One region of the Lentzea sp. NPDC051208 genome, then DNA from elsewhere that is predicted to be linked to it. Evidence: riboswitches for the same ligand, from Rfam matches in the RefSeq annotation. Region 1 holds a riboswitch; the other holds the start of a gene.
What was found. A riboswitch is a leader RNA that binds a small molecule or an ion and turns the genes downstream of it on or off. The one in region 1 is predicted to bind thiamine pyrophosphate.

Region 1 (6,054 bases):
GGTGAACTGTGCCCAACGTCCTACGTGTGTCATGTCTGAGAAGGAGAAGATCACCCCCGTCAAGCTCATCGCGAGTGTGCTCGCCGCCGCCACCGCGGCCGTGCTGAGCCTTCGCCTCAACCTCGTCGGCACCATCGTCGGCGCGGTTCTCGCGAGCGTCGTGACCACAGTGGGCGCCGTGTTCTACCAACGGTCCATGGAACGTGAGAAGCGTTGGCAGGTGATCGCTGTCGGCGGGCTGCTCGTGTTCGTGGTGACCGTCCTCACCGCGACGAGTGTCCAGCTGGTGACCGGCAAGCCCATCACCGCCGATCCGGGCTCACCGTCCACAAGCACCCGCACCGAGACGCACACCGAGACGACGAAGACCGAGACGATCACCGTGACCGTCCCTCCGGGCACGTCCGGTCAGTCCTCGTCCGGGAGCACGACGACGACCGCGCCACCGTCGTCTTCGACAGAATCCCGACAGCCGTCGGACAGCTCGACGCCGCCGTCCACCACCGACCCCATTCGGTGATCACGTCACTACGTTGAGCGATAGTTAACTGTCAATTGCTACGCGCCGCAGTTGATCTGTCGTGAGCTGTGACACACTTCGTTCACGTTCGAGGCGGGGCGTCATAGCCAAGAGTTCCGCAACTTCACTCGAACGGGCGAAAGGATTCGGTCCGAAAGAGACCGGGAGGAGGCGCAATGAGGCTCGTGGCACGTCCGCTTGAGCCCGGCGCCTTCGGTGGAGGACACAGCGCCTGCACCGGATTTGAGAGGCAAATGAGGACGGGAGGGGTGGGGCGACCCCTGCCGCCGCCCCACCACCCGTCCCCCTAGAGCCCCCGAGAGAGGTCCCTGCAACCGATCTCTCGGGTTCCCCTGCACCCGAAAGTGAGGGAGACGCTTGATGAACCGCACGAGTGCGGCCCGTGTAACCGGTGCCGTGTTGCTCGCCACCGGAGTCGTCACTGCTCTCAGCGTACCGGCGTTTGGCGCCCCTGCCGCACCGGTCGCCCCATCCGGTTCAGATACGGAGAGCTACCCGGCCGAATTGCTCCAAGCGGTCCAGCGTGATTTGGGCCTGAACGCTGACCAGGCACGCGTCCGGTTGGCCAATGACGCCCAGTCAGGCCAAGTCGCGGAGTCCGCGAAGGCCTCCCTGGGCGACGCGTTCGGCGGAGCCTGGATCGACCAGGCGACCGGCAGACTGACGGTGGCGGTGACCAAGTCGGGACTCTCCGTGACCGGCGCGGACACCAAGGTCGTCAGCAACTCGCTCTCCCAGCTGACCGGGACCAAGTCGGTCCTCGACCTCATGACCGCCCCCGCGGCGATCACGAGCTGGCGCGTCGACGAGCAGTCGAACAGCGTCGTCGTCGAGGTCAACAAGAACGTGCGCGACGCGGCCGCGGACCAGTGGATCGCGACCGCCAAGTCGATCAGCGGTGCGGTCAAGGTCGCCGAGGTGACCGAGAGCCCGACCCCGCTGTACGACCTGCGCGGCGGTGACGCCATCTACATGGGCGGCGGCCGTTGCTCGCTCGGCTTCTCGGTGTCCGGTGGTTACGTCACCGCCGGCCACTGCGGCTCCACGGGCACCGCGGTCTCCGGCTTCAACCGCGTCGCACAGGGCACGTTCGCCGGCTCGGTGTTCCCCGGCAACGACTACGCCTGGGTGCGCACCAACGCGAACTGGACCCCGCGTCCGTGGGTCAACCGCTACAACGGCACGAACGTCATCGTCCGCGGCAACACCGAGGCCGCTGTCGGCGCCCAGATCTGCCGTTCCGGTTCGACGACCGGGTGGCGCTGCGGCACCGTCCACGCCAAGAACCAGACCGTGAACTACCCGCAGGGCTCGGTCCGGGGCCTCACCCGCACCAACGCCTGTGCCGAGGGTGGCGACTCGGGTGGTTCGTGGGTGGCGGGTTCCGGCTTCGGCCAGGCCCAGGGCGTGACCTCCGGCGGTTCGGGCAACTGCTCGTCCGGCGGCACCACGTACTTCCAGCCGCTCAACCCGATCCTGTCGCGCTACGGCCTGACCCTCACGCGGGGCTAGTGCCCGTGACACCGTGAAGCGCTGCGACACCCCGGTGTCGCAGCGCTTTCGCGTTCTCAGCCGTCGACGAGCACGATCTTGCCGTGGGCGTGGCCGGTCTCGCTCAGCCTGTGCGCGCCGGCGCCGCGGGAGGGCGGGAAGACGCCGGCGAGCGGTTCTGCCGGACGGTGGAGCAGGTCTGCCTGCTCCACGTGCTGGACCGCGGGTTCTCGGCGGCGTTCACGACCGCCTGTCCCCGCGCGATCGACTTCGCCGCGGTGCGCGACAGGGCGTTCCGGTCGCTCACCGAGCTCATCCGCCGGGCGAAGGCGACCGGAAGACTGCGGCCCGACTTCTCGGTCGACGACATGGTGCTGCTGCTCATGGCCAGCGGGGGCGTCCGTGCCGGGACGCCCGCTGCCGCGCGGCGGTTCGTCACCCTCTTCCTGGAGGGCGCTGCCGCTAGCTGAACTGGACGGACCGCTTCGAGAGCCCGTACCAGAAGCCTTCGACGCTGGTGCGGGCCTTCTCGTCGCTGGCGGCGCCGAGCGCCACGAACAACGGCGCGAAGTGCTCAGTCCTCGGATGTGCGATGCCGGCGGCCGGTGCCTTCACCTGGAAGTCGAGCAGCGCGTCGACGTCGCCGTTCGCGAGCTGCTGGTGCGCCCAGTCGTCGAACTCCTTCGACCACGACGGCGGCTCGTAGTCCGGTCCGGCGGGGAAGTTCACGCAGCTCAGGTTGTGCGTCATGAACCCGCTGCCGACGATCAGGACGTTGCGGTCCCGCAGCGGCGCGAGCTTGCGGCCGATCTCGTGCAGCTCACGCGGGTCGAGCGTGGGCATCGACATCTGCAGCACCGGTACGTCGGCGTCCGGGAACATCTCCTTCAGCGGCACGTAGGCGCCGTGGTCGAGTCCGCGCTGCTCGTCCTGCTCGACGTGGCCGCCGAGGAGCTTGCGCACGTCGTTCGCGAGCTCGGGTGCGCCCGGCGCCTCGTACGTGACCTCGTAGTAGCGCTGCGGGAAGCCCCAGAAGTCGTGGACCAGCGGCACGGTCGTCGTCGCGCCGATGGTGGTCGGCGCCTCCTCCCAGTGCGCGGAGACCATGAGCACGGCCTCCGGGCGCGGGAGGGTGGCGGACCAGTCCTTCAGCTCTCTGGTCCACGTCTCGTCGTCGGCCAGCGGGGGAGCCCCGTGGCTCAGGTACAGCACAGGTGCGCTCACGTCTCCGAGCGTACGCCTGTTAGTTCAAATTTCAACTACTAAGTTCAATTTTGAACGACTCGGCGGCCTTGCGCGGGTCCTCGGCGTCGGTGATGGCCCGGACGACGACCACTCGGGTGGCTCCAGCGGCCTTGACCTCGTGGAGGTTCGTGAGGTCGATGCCACCGATCGCGAACCACGGGCGGTCGGTCCTGGTGACGCGGACGAGGTCGAGCCCCGGTGCCGGACGGCCCGGCTTGGTCGGGGTCGGCCAGCACGGACCGGTGCAGAAGTAGTCCACGCCGGGTTCCGCGGCTGCCTCGGTCATCTGGCCGACGTCGTGCGTGGACCGGCCGATCACCACCTCGTCACCGATGATCCGGCGGGCGAGCGGGACGGGCAGGTCGTCCTGGCCGAGGTGCAGCACGTCGGCCTGCACGGCGTGCGCGATGTCCGCGCGGTCGTTGACGGCGAGCAGCCGGCCGTGGCGTTCGGTGGCCTCGGCGAGGACCTCGATCGCCTCGATCTCCTGCTTCGCCTCCAGTGACTTGTCCCGCAACTGGATGATGTCGACGCCGCCCGCGAGCGCCGCGTCCGCGAACTCGGCCAGATCAGGCCGGTTCGGCGTGCAGAGGTAGAGGGTCGCGTCGGCGAGTCGTTGCCTGATCAGGTTTCCGTCGAGTCCTGGCACGCACGCACGTTAACCGTTATGTTGAAGTCGGTCCGCACGGGAGCCTGGAGAACACCGGGCTGAGAGGGAGCGTGGTTCGCTCCGACCGTCGAACCTGATCCGGGTCATGCCGGCGCAGGGAGCGTGAATGCCTTGAGCAGTGTGGAAGTGGCCGTCCGGGGTGGCGGTGTCATCGGGCTGTCCGTGGCGTTGGCGGCGGCACGGGCCGGGTTCTCGGTCTCCGTGTTCGACGACGGCTCGCCGCACGCCGGTTCGCGGGTCGCGGGCGGCATGCTCGCACCGCTGACGGAGGCCTGGCCGGGCGAGGAAGCCGTGGTGGCGCAGGGGGTCGAGGCCCTGGCGATGTGGCCGGAGTTCGCCGCGTCGATCGGCGTTCCGCTGTTCGAGGCCGGGACGCTGGCCGTCGGGACGCAGCCGGGCGACCTCGCCGACCTGCGGCACGCGGGGGACCTGCTGACCTCGCGGGAGATCCGGGCGCTCGAACCCTCCCTGGGCCCGGCGGTGCGCGGGGGCGTGTACGCGGCCGGGGATCTCGCCGTCGACAACAGGGTGCTGCTTTCCGCACTGTGGAAGGCTTGCCTGGACGCCGGGGTCGTGTCCTCAGTGGAGGGACGGGTCACGGTGATCGCGGCCGGGGCGTGGAGCGGCCGGTTGCACCCGGCCCTGAAGGACGTGATCCGGCCGGTCAAGGGCGAGATCCTGAGACTTTCGCACCGGCCCGGCGCGTTGCCGCCGCCTCGTCACACGATCCGTGCGCTGGTCTCGGGCCGCCCGGTCTACCTGGTGCCGCGAGACGACGGCCTGGTCGTCGGCGCGACCCAGTACGAGGCCGGGTTCGACACCGACGTGTCCGTCGCGGGCGTGCGGGACCTGTTGCGGGACGCGGAAACCGTGCTGCCGGGCATCGCCGAGTACGCGCTGACCGAGGCCGCCGTCGGGTTCCGCGCGGGCAGCCCGGACAACGTGCCGATCGTGCGTTTCCTCGAGCCCGGCGTCATCGCCGCGACCGGCCACCACCGCAACGGGCTGTTGCTGGCCCCGCACACCGCTCGACTCGTCGTCGAGCTGCTCCAGGGAGGAAGTTCGTGAAGGCACAGGTGAACGGGACTTCCCGTGACTTGGTAGAAGGCACGTCGGTGGCCGCGGTCGTGACGCTGGTGGGAGCACCCGACAAGGGCGTGGCCGTGGCGCTCGACGGCGCCGTGGTGCCGAGGGCGTTGTGGGACAGGACGATCGTGCCGGACGGCGGCGTCGTCGAGGTGCTGACCGCGGTCCAGGGAGGCTGACGTGGACGATCCGCTGATCATCGCGGGCCGGGAGTTCCGGTCCAGGCTCATCACCGGCACCGGCGGTGCCGCGAACCTCTCGGTGCTGGAACGGGCCCTGGTCGCGTCCGGCACCGAGCTCACCACCGTGGCGATGCGCCGCGTCGACGCCGCAGGCCAGACCGGTGTGCTGGAGTTGTTGCGGCGCCTTGGAATCGAGGTGCTGCCCAACACGGCGGGCTGCCGCACGTCCGCCGAGGCCGTGCTGACCGCCCAGCTGGCGCGCGAGGCGCTGGAGACGAACTGGGTCAAGCTCGAGGTGGTGCACGACGAGGAGACCCTGCTGCCGGACCCGGTCGAGCTGCTCGACGCGGCCGAGCGGCTGGTCAACGACGGCTTCGTCGTCCTGCCCTACACCAACGACGATCCGGTGCTGGCGTTGAAGCTGCAGGACATCGGCTGCGCGACCGTCATGCCGCTGGGCTCGCCCATCGGTACGGGTCTCGGCATCCGCAACCCGCACAACATCGAGCTGATCACTTCCCGTGCTTCTGTTCCAGTAGTTCTCGACGCGGGCATCGGCACGGCCTCGGACGCGGCCCTGGCGATGGAACTCGGCTGCTCAGCGGTGTTGCTGGCGACCGCGGTCACCCGGGCCCAGGACCCGGAACGGATGGGCGCCGCCATGCGTTGTGCGGTCGAGGGCGGACGTCTGGCGCGCTTGGCCGGAAGGATTCCGCAACGCTTTTGGGCCCAAGCGTCTTCGCCGGGTCTCTGAGTCGCTACCTTGGGTACTCACGTGTTGGGGGATGATTGAGCACTACCTGAAATCCGCCGAGGAGGACGACTAGCCGTGACGGCCC
Region 2 (6,054 bases), on a different contig from region 1:
CTGCCGACGCTCACCGACGAGGGCGGCATGCGACTGCTGGAACGTGTGCTCGGCGCCGCGAGGGTGCGTGCGGTGAAGGAGGCCGCGGCGGCTCTGGTGCGGTTGTGCGGCGGGTTGCCGCTGGCGTTGCGCATCGCGGCCGCCGACCTGCGCGCCCAGGACGACATGAGCATCGCGGGCAAGGTCGCCCGGCTCGGCGAGGACCGGCTGGGCGAGCTGGAGGTGCCCGGTGATCCGGCGGCCGCGGTCGGCGTGGTGTTCGACCAGAGCTACGCCGCGCTGCCGGAGGACGTGCGGCTGGTGCTGCGCCGGCTCGGAGTGCTGCCCGGTGCCGACTTCACCGCGCACGACGCGGCCGCGATCTCCGGCCTGCCGGACGCGGGACGTCACCTGGACCAGCTCGTCTCCGTCCACCTCGTGGAACGCCGGGGCGACCGCTTCGGCCTGCACGACCTGCTGCGCGTGTACGCCAGGGAGAGGTGCGCGGGAGAAGAGGTCGACGAGGCCCTGGAAAGGCTCTACGACTTCTACCGCCGCATGACCGACGACGCGGGCGAGCTGCTGTTCCCCGACCAGCGCCGCTTCCCGCTCAGGACCACGACGACCCAGCTGCCCGACGTCGTGCTGAAGACGTCCGAAGAGGCGTTCGCGTGGATGGCCGCCGAGTACCCGAACCTGTTCTCGACGGTGGTGCTCGCGGCCGACCGCGGCGAGCACTGGCCCGCCCACCAGATCGGTGCCGTGCTCAGCGCGTACTGCTACGAGCTCAGCGACCTGACGAACTGGCAGCCGCTGTGCGAGATCCGGGATCGTTCCGCCCAGGCCTCCGGCGAAGACGACCTGATCGCCGACGCGAACCTGTCCCACGCGATCTTCCACATGTACCAGAGCAATCTCGAGCGGGCGCGGGAACTCACGGACGTGGCGCTCGAACTGAGCATCCGGACCGGCGGTCTGAAGGCGCAGGCGACCGCGCACACGCTCCTGGGCGGACTGGCCGGCAGGACCGGCGGCGACGGACTCCCCCACCAGCAACAGGCGCTGGCGATCCGCGAGCGGATGGGCGATCGGGAAGGTCAGGCGGTCGGCCTGCTCAACATCGCTGCGGCGCTGTTCCGGCGGCCCGACCTCCCCGGCACGGAGCAGGCGTTGCGCAGGGCTCTGGAGCTCGCCGGTTCGGCTGTCGTGAGGTTGCACGTGCACGCGTCGCTGGCCGGTGTCCTGACCGAGCTGGGCCGCTTACCGGAAGTGATCGAGAACCACGAGGCCCAGCAGGCGCTGCAGGCGGAACTGGGGAACCCCCAGCCGCTCACGATCGGCATCATCGCCGTGGCGAGGGCGAAGCTGTTGCTCGGGTTCGCGGACGAGGCGTTCGACATCGTGCTCGACGTGCTCGAAGGACTGCGGGCGCGGTCCAGCTTCGAGGAGCGGTGGGATGCCTGGGAGATGATGGCCGACCTGTTCGACCACAGCGGTGACCACGACGACGCGCTGGCCGCCGCGCGCATCCTGCTCGAAGCCGCCTCCCAGGCCGACGTTCCCCAGGACGTGGCCGAGGCCAATCACGTGGCCGCGCGGGCCTACCGCAACCTCGGCGACCTCGACCGGGCGGCGCACCACCTGGGCGAGATGCGCTCGGATTCCGGCGCCTCGATCGCGTTGTGCCTGGGTGACGAGCATGCGGAGCGCGCGTTGCTGCACCTCGCTCTGGGGGAGACGGAGGAGGCGTTGCGCCACGCGGAAGACGCCGTCGCCACGTGTCGTCGCTACCACCAGCGCTTCTACGAAGCACGGTCGCTCGAGGTGCTGGCCGCCGTGCGACGCGCTGCGGGAGACGTGGACGGTGCAGGGGAGGCGGAGACGCAGGCGGCCATCCTCTATCGGGAGTGTGGTGTGGCCGAACGCCAGCTGACCGCGCAGTGAGACCATCGCGCCGTACCGGAGCTGTGGCGGAGCCCCGCGCTCGAGGCGGTGGACATCTTCGAGGAGATGAAGGACTCGCGGGCCGCCGTGATGAGCGAGCTGGTTGCATCGGTGACGAATGTATGAAGCGAGGTTTGTACCGACCTCGGTGGGGTAGCCCTAGAACAGGATTCCCCACCTGGAGGTGTCATGATCGTCCTCGGACTGATCCTGCTCGTCGTCGGCTGGCTTGCTGGCATCAGCATCCTGACGACGCTTGGCGTGGTGTTGCTGGTGATCGGCGCGATTCTCGCCGTGTTGGGCGCGGTCGGCAAGCCGATCGGTGGCCGGGCGCACTACTTCTAATCGCCGTACCAAGACACCGTTCCTCCCCCTCGGAGACGGTAACGAAGAAGGGGCAACCTCCACATGGGAGGTTGCCCCTTCTTCATGTCTCACAACGGCTTTACACGTTGTTCTTGGCGCGTGCGGCAGCGGCGAACACTCCGAACGCGACCCCCAGCATGGCCAGAGCGGCGACAGCGGCAACTACAAGATCAACAGACATGATCAGAAAAACTCCCTCTTGCGATCTCTCCCGTCCTAATGACGCCGGGGTACCCCGTTTCGTTGCCTCGGGTAACGTTTTCGGGGTGAAACTCCGTGCTGTGGAAGCGCGTGTGCTCTCCGTAGCACCGTGGCTGCTCGCGTTGTCGGTCGCCGGGCACATGTTCATGGTCGCCTTCCAGGCGAAGATGACCATGATCGACCTGCTGGTGTACCGCAACGGATCGCCGCACCTGTTCTCCGGCGACCTCTACGAGTGGCGGCTCGACCAGTACGCGGACGTGTTCCCGCTCCCGTTCACCTACCCGCCGTTCGCGGCCGCGATCTTCACGCCGATGAGCTGGGTGCCGTGGGAGGCGTCACGCTGGATCTGGCAGCTGATCTGCCTGGGCTGCCTGTACTTCATCGTGCGCACCAGCCTGAAACTGCTGAAGCTGCAGGACCCGCGCCGCGCCATGATGTGGACCGCGCTGACGCTGTGGATCGAGCCGGTCCGCACCACGCTCAACTACGGCCAGATCAACCTGGTGCTGGTCGCGATCCTGATCGGCACGCTTGCCAGCGCGCGCAACTGGGTCGGAGGTGCCGGTGTGGGTTTCGCCGCCGGCATCAAGCTCACGCCCGCGATTTCGGGGCTGTACTTCCTGATCCAGCGGCGGTGGATGGCCGCTGTGTGGTCGTTCGTCGCTTTTGTCGCGGTGTACGGCATCGGCTGGGCCATCTCACCGTCCCAGTCGGACAAGTTCTGGTTCCAGCTGCTCGGTGACGCGAGTCGCGTCGGGCCCGTGGGCAGCGCGATCAACCAGTCACTGCGCGGTGCGCTGAGCCGCACGGTCGGTTACGACGTCAAGACGGGGCCGATCTACATCGTCGCCGTGCTCGTCGTGGCCGCGCTCACGTGGTTCGCGGTCAGCAGGACCAAGGACGCGCTGGCGTTGATCGTCAGCGTCCAGATGCTCGGCCTGCTGGTCTCGCCGATCTCGTGGAGCCACCACTGGGTGTGGATGGTGCCCGCCCTCCTGTGGTTGATCTACGAGGGCGGTCACCTGCTCTGCAAGATCACCGCCGGCCTGTGGGTCCTGCTGACCGGCGGCTACCTGATCTCTTTCCTGCTGCTCGCCCAGCCGAACATCTGGGACTTCCCGCGGCCCTGGTACTTCGTGCTGCTCGGCTGGGGCTATCCGGCCGCGGGCATGCTCACGCTGGTCGCGATCGGGCTGGAAGCCAGGCGTCAGGGCAACGAGCCGCGCCCGGCGGTCCAGCAGGTCCGTGAGCAGCGCATGTCTTGACCGAATCAGCTCATCGCGTCCAGGACCCCGTCGATCTCCTCGGCGAGGGACACGTCGAGCGCGGTGATTCCTCCCTTGTAGTGCGTGCTCAGGCGAAATGTCAGTGTCTTGTACCGGATGTCGATGTCCGGGTGGTGGTTGTCGTTCTCCGCGATCTCCGCGATCCGGTTCACGACCATGATCGCGTGGGAGAAGCTCGGCAGCTCCACGGTCCGGACCAGCGCCGCGTCCTGGGGGCACCAGGCGGGCAGCTTGGGCAGGATGTGGTCCAACTGATCGTCGCTCAACAGCTCGGCCATGTCCTGATCGTCCCACCACGTCACGTAGGCTGCGCGTTTACCACGGGAGTCCGGTGAAGCGCCGGGCTGAGAGGAGGGCTCGCAAGCCCTCGACCGTCCACCTGATCCGGGTCATACCGGCGTAGGGAGAGATCGCTGTGAGAAGGATTTGTGCTGTTTTCGCTGCTCTGGCGCTGACCGGTTGTTCGGCCGGCACGTCGACCGTGCCGCAGTCGCACGAGGTCACGCTGGTGACCCACGACTCGTTCGCGGTGAAGCCGGAGGTGCTGGAGGAGTTCCAGAAGTCCTCGGGCATCACCGTGAAGCAGGTCGCGAGCGGTGACGCGGGCGAACTGACGAACAAGCTGGTGCTCACCAAGGCCAACCCGATCGGCGACGTCGCCTTCGGCGTCGACTCGACGTTCGCCTCGCGGGCGCTCTCGGAAGGCGTGTTCGCCGAGTACGCCTCGCCGGAGGCCTCGAAGGGTGCCCAGCGCTACAAGGCCGACGACTCGAACCGCCTGCAGGCCGTCGACGTCGGTGACGTGTGCCTGAACATCGACCCGGCCAAGCTCGGCGGCGTCGAGCCCAAGTCGTACGACGACCTGATCGACCCGAAGTTCAAGGACAAGCTGGTCGTCGAGAACCCGGCCACGTCCTCGCCCGGTCTCGCGTTCCTGCTCGGCACGATCGCCGAGTACGGCGAGAACGGCTGGCAGGAGTACTGGACCAAGCTCAGGGCCAACGGCGTCAAGGTCGTGAGCGGCTGGGAAGAGGCCTACAACCAGGAGTTCTCCGCCACCAAGGGCGACCGGCCGATCGTCGTGTCCTACGCGTCGTCGCCGTCGGCCGAGGGCGGCAAGACCAAGGCGGTGCTGGACACCTGCTACCGCCAGGTCGAGTACGCGGGCGTGCTGTCCGGTGCCAAGAACCCCGAGGACGCGAAGAAGGTCCTCGACTTCCTGCTGGGCGAGAAGTTCCAGGCCCAGGTGGCCGAGCAGATGTACGTCTACCCGTCGCGTGAGGGTGTCGCGCTGCCCGAGTCGTGGGCCAAGGACGCGCCGTTGCCGCCGAACCCGCAGGCCCTGCCCGCGGACAAGGTGAAGGACAACCGCGAAGCGTGGGTCGAGCAGTGGCGCAAGCTCGTGCAGGGCTGAGTTCCCGCACGGGCTGGTCGGCGGCGGCACTGCTGCCGCTCGCCTTCCTCGCCCTCTTCTTCGCCTGGCCCGTGCTGGCGATCGTCTCGCTCGGGCTGCGCGAAGGTGGTGTGCTGCCGGCGCTCGCCGACAGCGACACCTGGGAACTGGTCGGCTTCACGCTGGGGCAGGCGCTGGCGTCGACGGTCGTGGCGGTCCTCGCCGGGATGCCGCTGGCGTTCGTGCTGGCGCGGTGCCGGATTCGCGGCCTCGGGCTGATCAGGGCCGCCGTGATGGTGCCGTTCGTGCTGCCGACCGTCGTGGTGGGCCTGGCCTTCCGGACGTTCTGGCCCGACGGCGGGGTGCTGCCGATCGTGCTGGCGAACGCGTTCTTCAACGTCGCCGTGGTCGCGCGGACCGTCGGCGGGCTGTGGGCGCACACGGATCGACGTGCCGAGGACGCGGCCCGGGCTCTGGGTGCTTCGCGGCCGCGGGCGTTCCTGTCGGTGGTGCTGCCCGCGCTGGCGCCGGCGATCGGGTCGGCCGCGGCGGTCGTGTTCCTGTTCTGCGCCACCAGTTTCGGTGTCGTGCTGGTGCTGGGCGGGTCGCGGTACCGGACGCTCGAGACCGAGATCTACCTGCGCACGGTCGAGCTGTTCGACCTGTCCGGGGCGGCGGCGTTGTCGTTGCTGCAGTTCGCCGCCGTGCTGGCGGTGCTGGTGCTGGGCGCGCTGGCCCGGCGCCGGCGGGAGACCGCGCTGGCGTTGCGGGACAGGGAAGAGCTGGCCCGACGGCCGTCCGGCGGAGAGTGGTACGTGGTGCTCGCCGCGTTCGCCGTCGTGGTGGCGTTGCTGACACCGGTCGTCGGGCTGGTGACGCGCT

Region 2: another riboswitch for thiamine pyrophosphate. It lies ahead of AB0M48_RS14305 (thiamine ABC transporter substrate-binding protein); the one in region 1 lies ahead of AB0M48_RS23850 (FAD-dependent oxidoreductase).

What each region holds. Positions count from the first base shown of each region.
Region 1 is NZ_JBFBAW010000009.1:282,658-288,711, forward strand. It holds gene AB0M48_RS23820 (hypothetical protein) at 32-520, shown strand; gene AB0M48_RS23825 (S1 family peptidase) at 1,103-2,053, shown strand; partial or broken gene AB0M48_RS23830 (NADP-dependent oxidoreductase) at 2,110-2,208, opposite strand; gene AB0M48_RS23835 (hypothetical protein) at 2,245-2,502, shown strand; gene AB0M48_RS23840 (class III extradiol ring-cleavage dioxygenase) at 2,495-3,256, opposite strand; gene thiE (thiamine phosphate synthase) at 3,288-3,926, opposite strand; TPP riboswitch at 3,953-4,064, shown strand; gene AB0M48_RS23850 (FAD-dependent oxidoreductase) at 4,068-5,015, shown strand; gene thiS (sulfur carrier protein ThiS) at 5,012-5,212, shown strand; gene AB0M48_RS23860 (thiazole synthase) at 5,214-5,969, shown strand; gene AB0M48_RS23865 (MarR family transcriptional regulator) at 6,045-6,054, shown strand, end outside.
Region 2 is NZ_JBFBAW010000005.1:289,701-295,754, forward strand. It holds gene AB0M48_RS14285 (BTAD domain-containing putative transcriptional regulator) at 1-1,923, shown strand, start outside; gene AB0M48_RS14290 (DUF6131 family protein) at 2,113-2,268, shown strand; gene AB0M48_RS14295 (mannosyltransferase) at 2,556-3,758, shown strand; gene AB0M48_RS14300 (4a-hydroxytetrahydrobiopterin dehydratase) at 3,764-4,057, opposite strand; TPP riboswitch at 4,090-4,202, shown strand; gene AB0M48_RS14305 (thiamine ABC transporter substrate-binding protein) at 4,225-5,193, shown strand; gene AB0M48_RS14310 (iron ABC transporter permease) at 5,223-6,054, shown strand, end outside.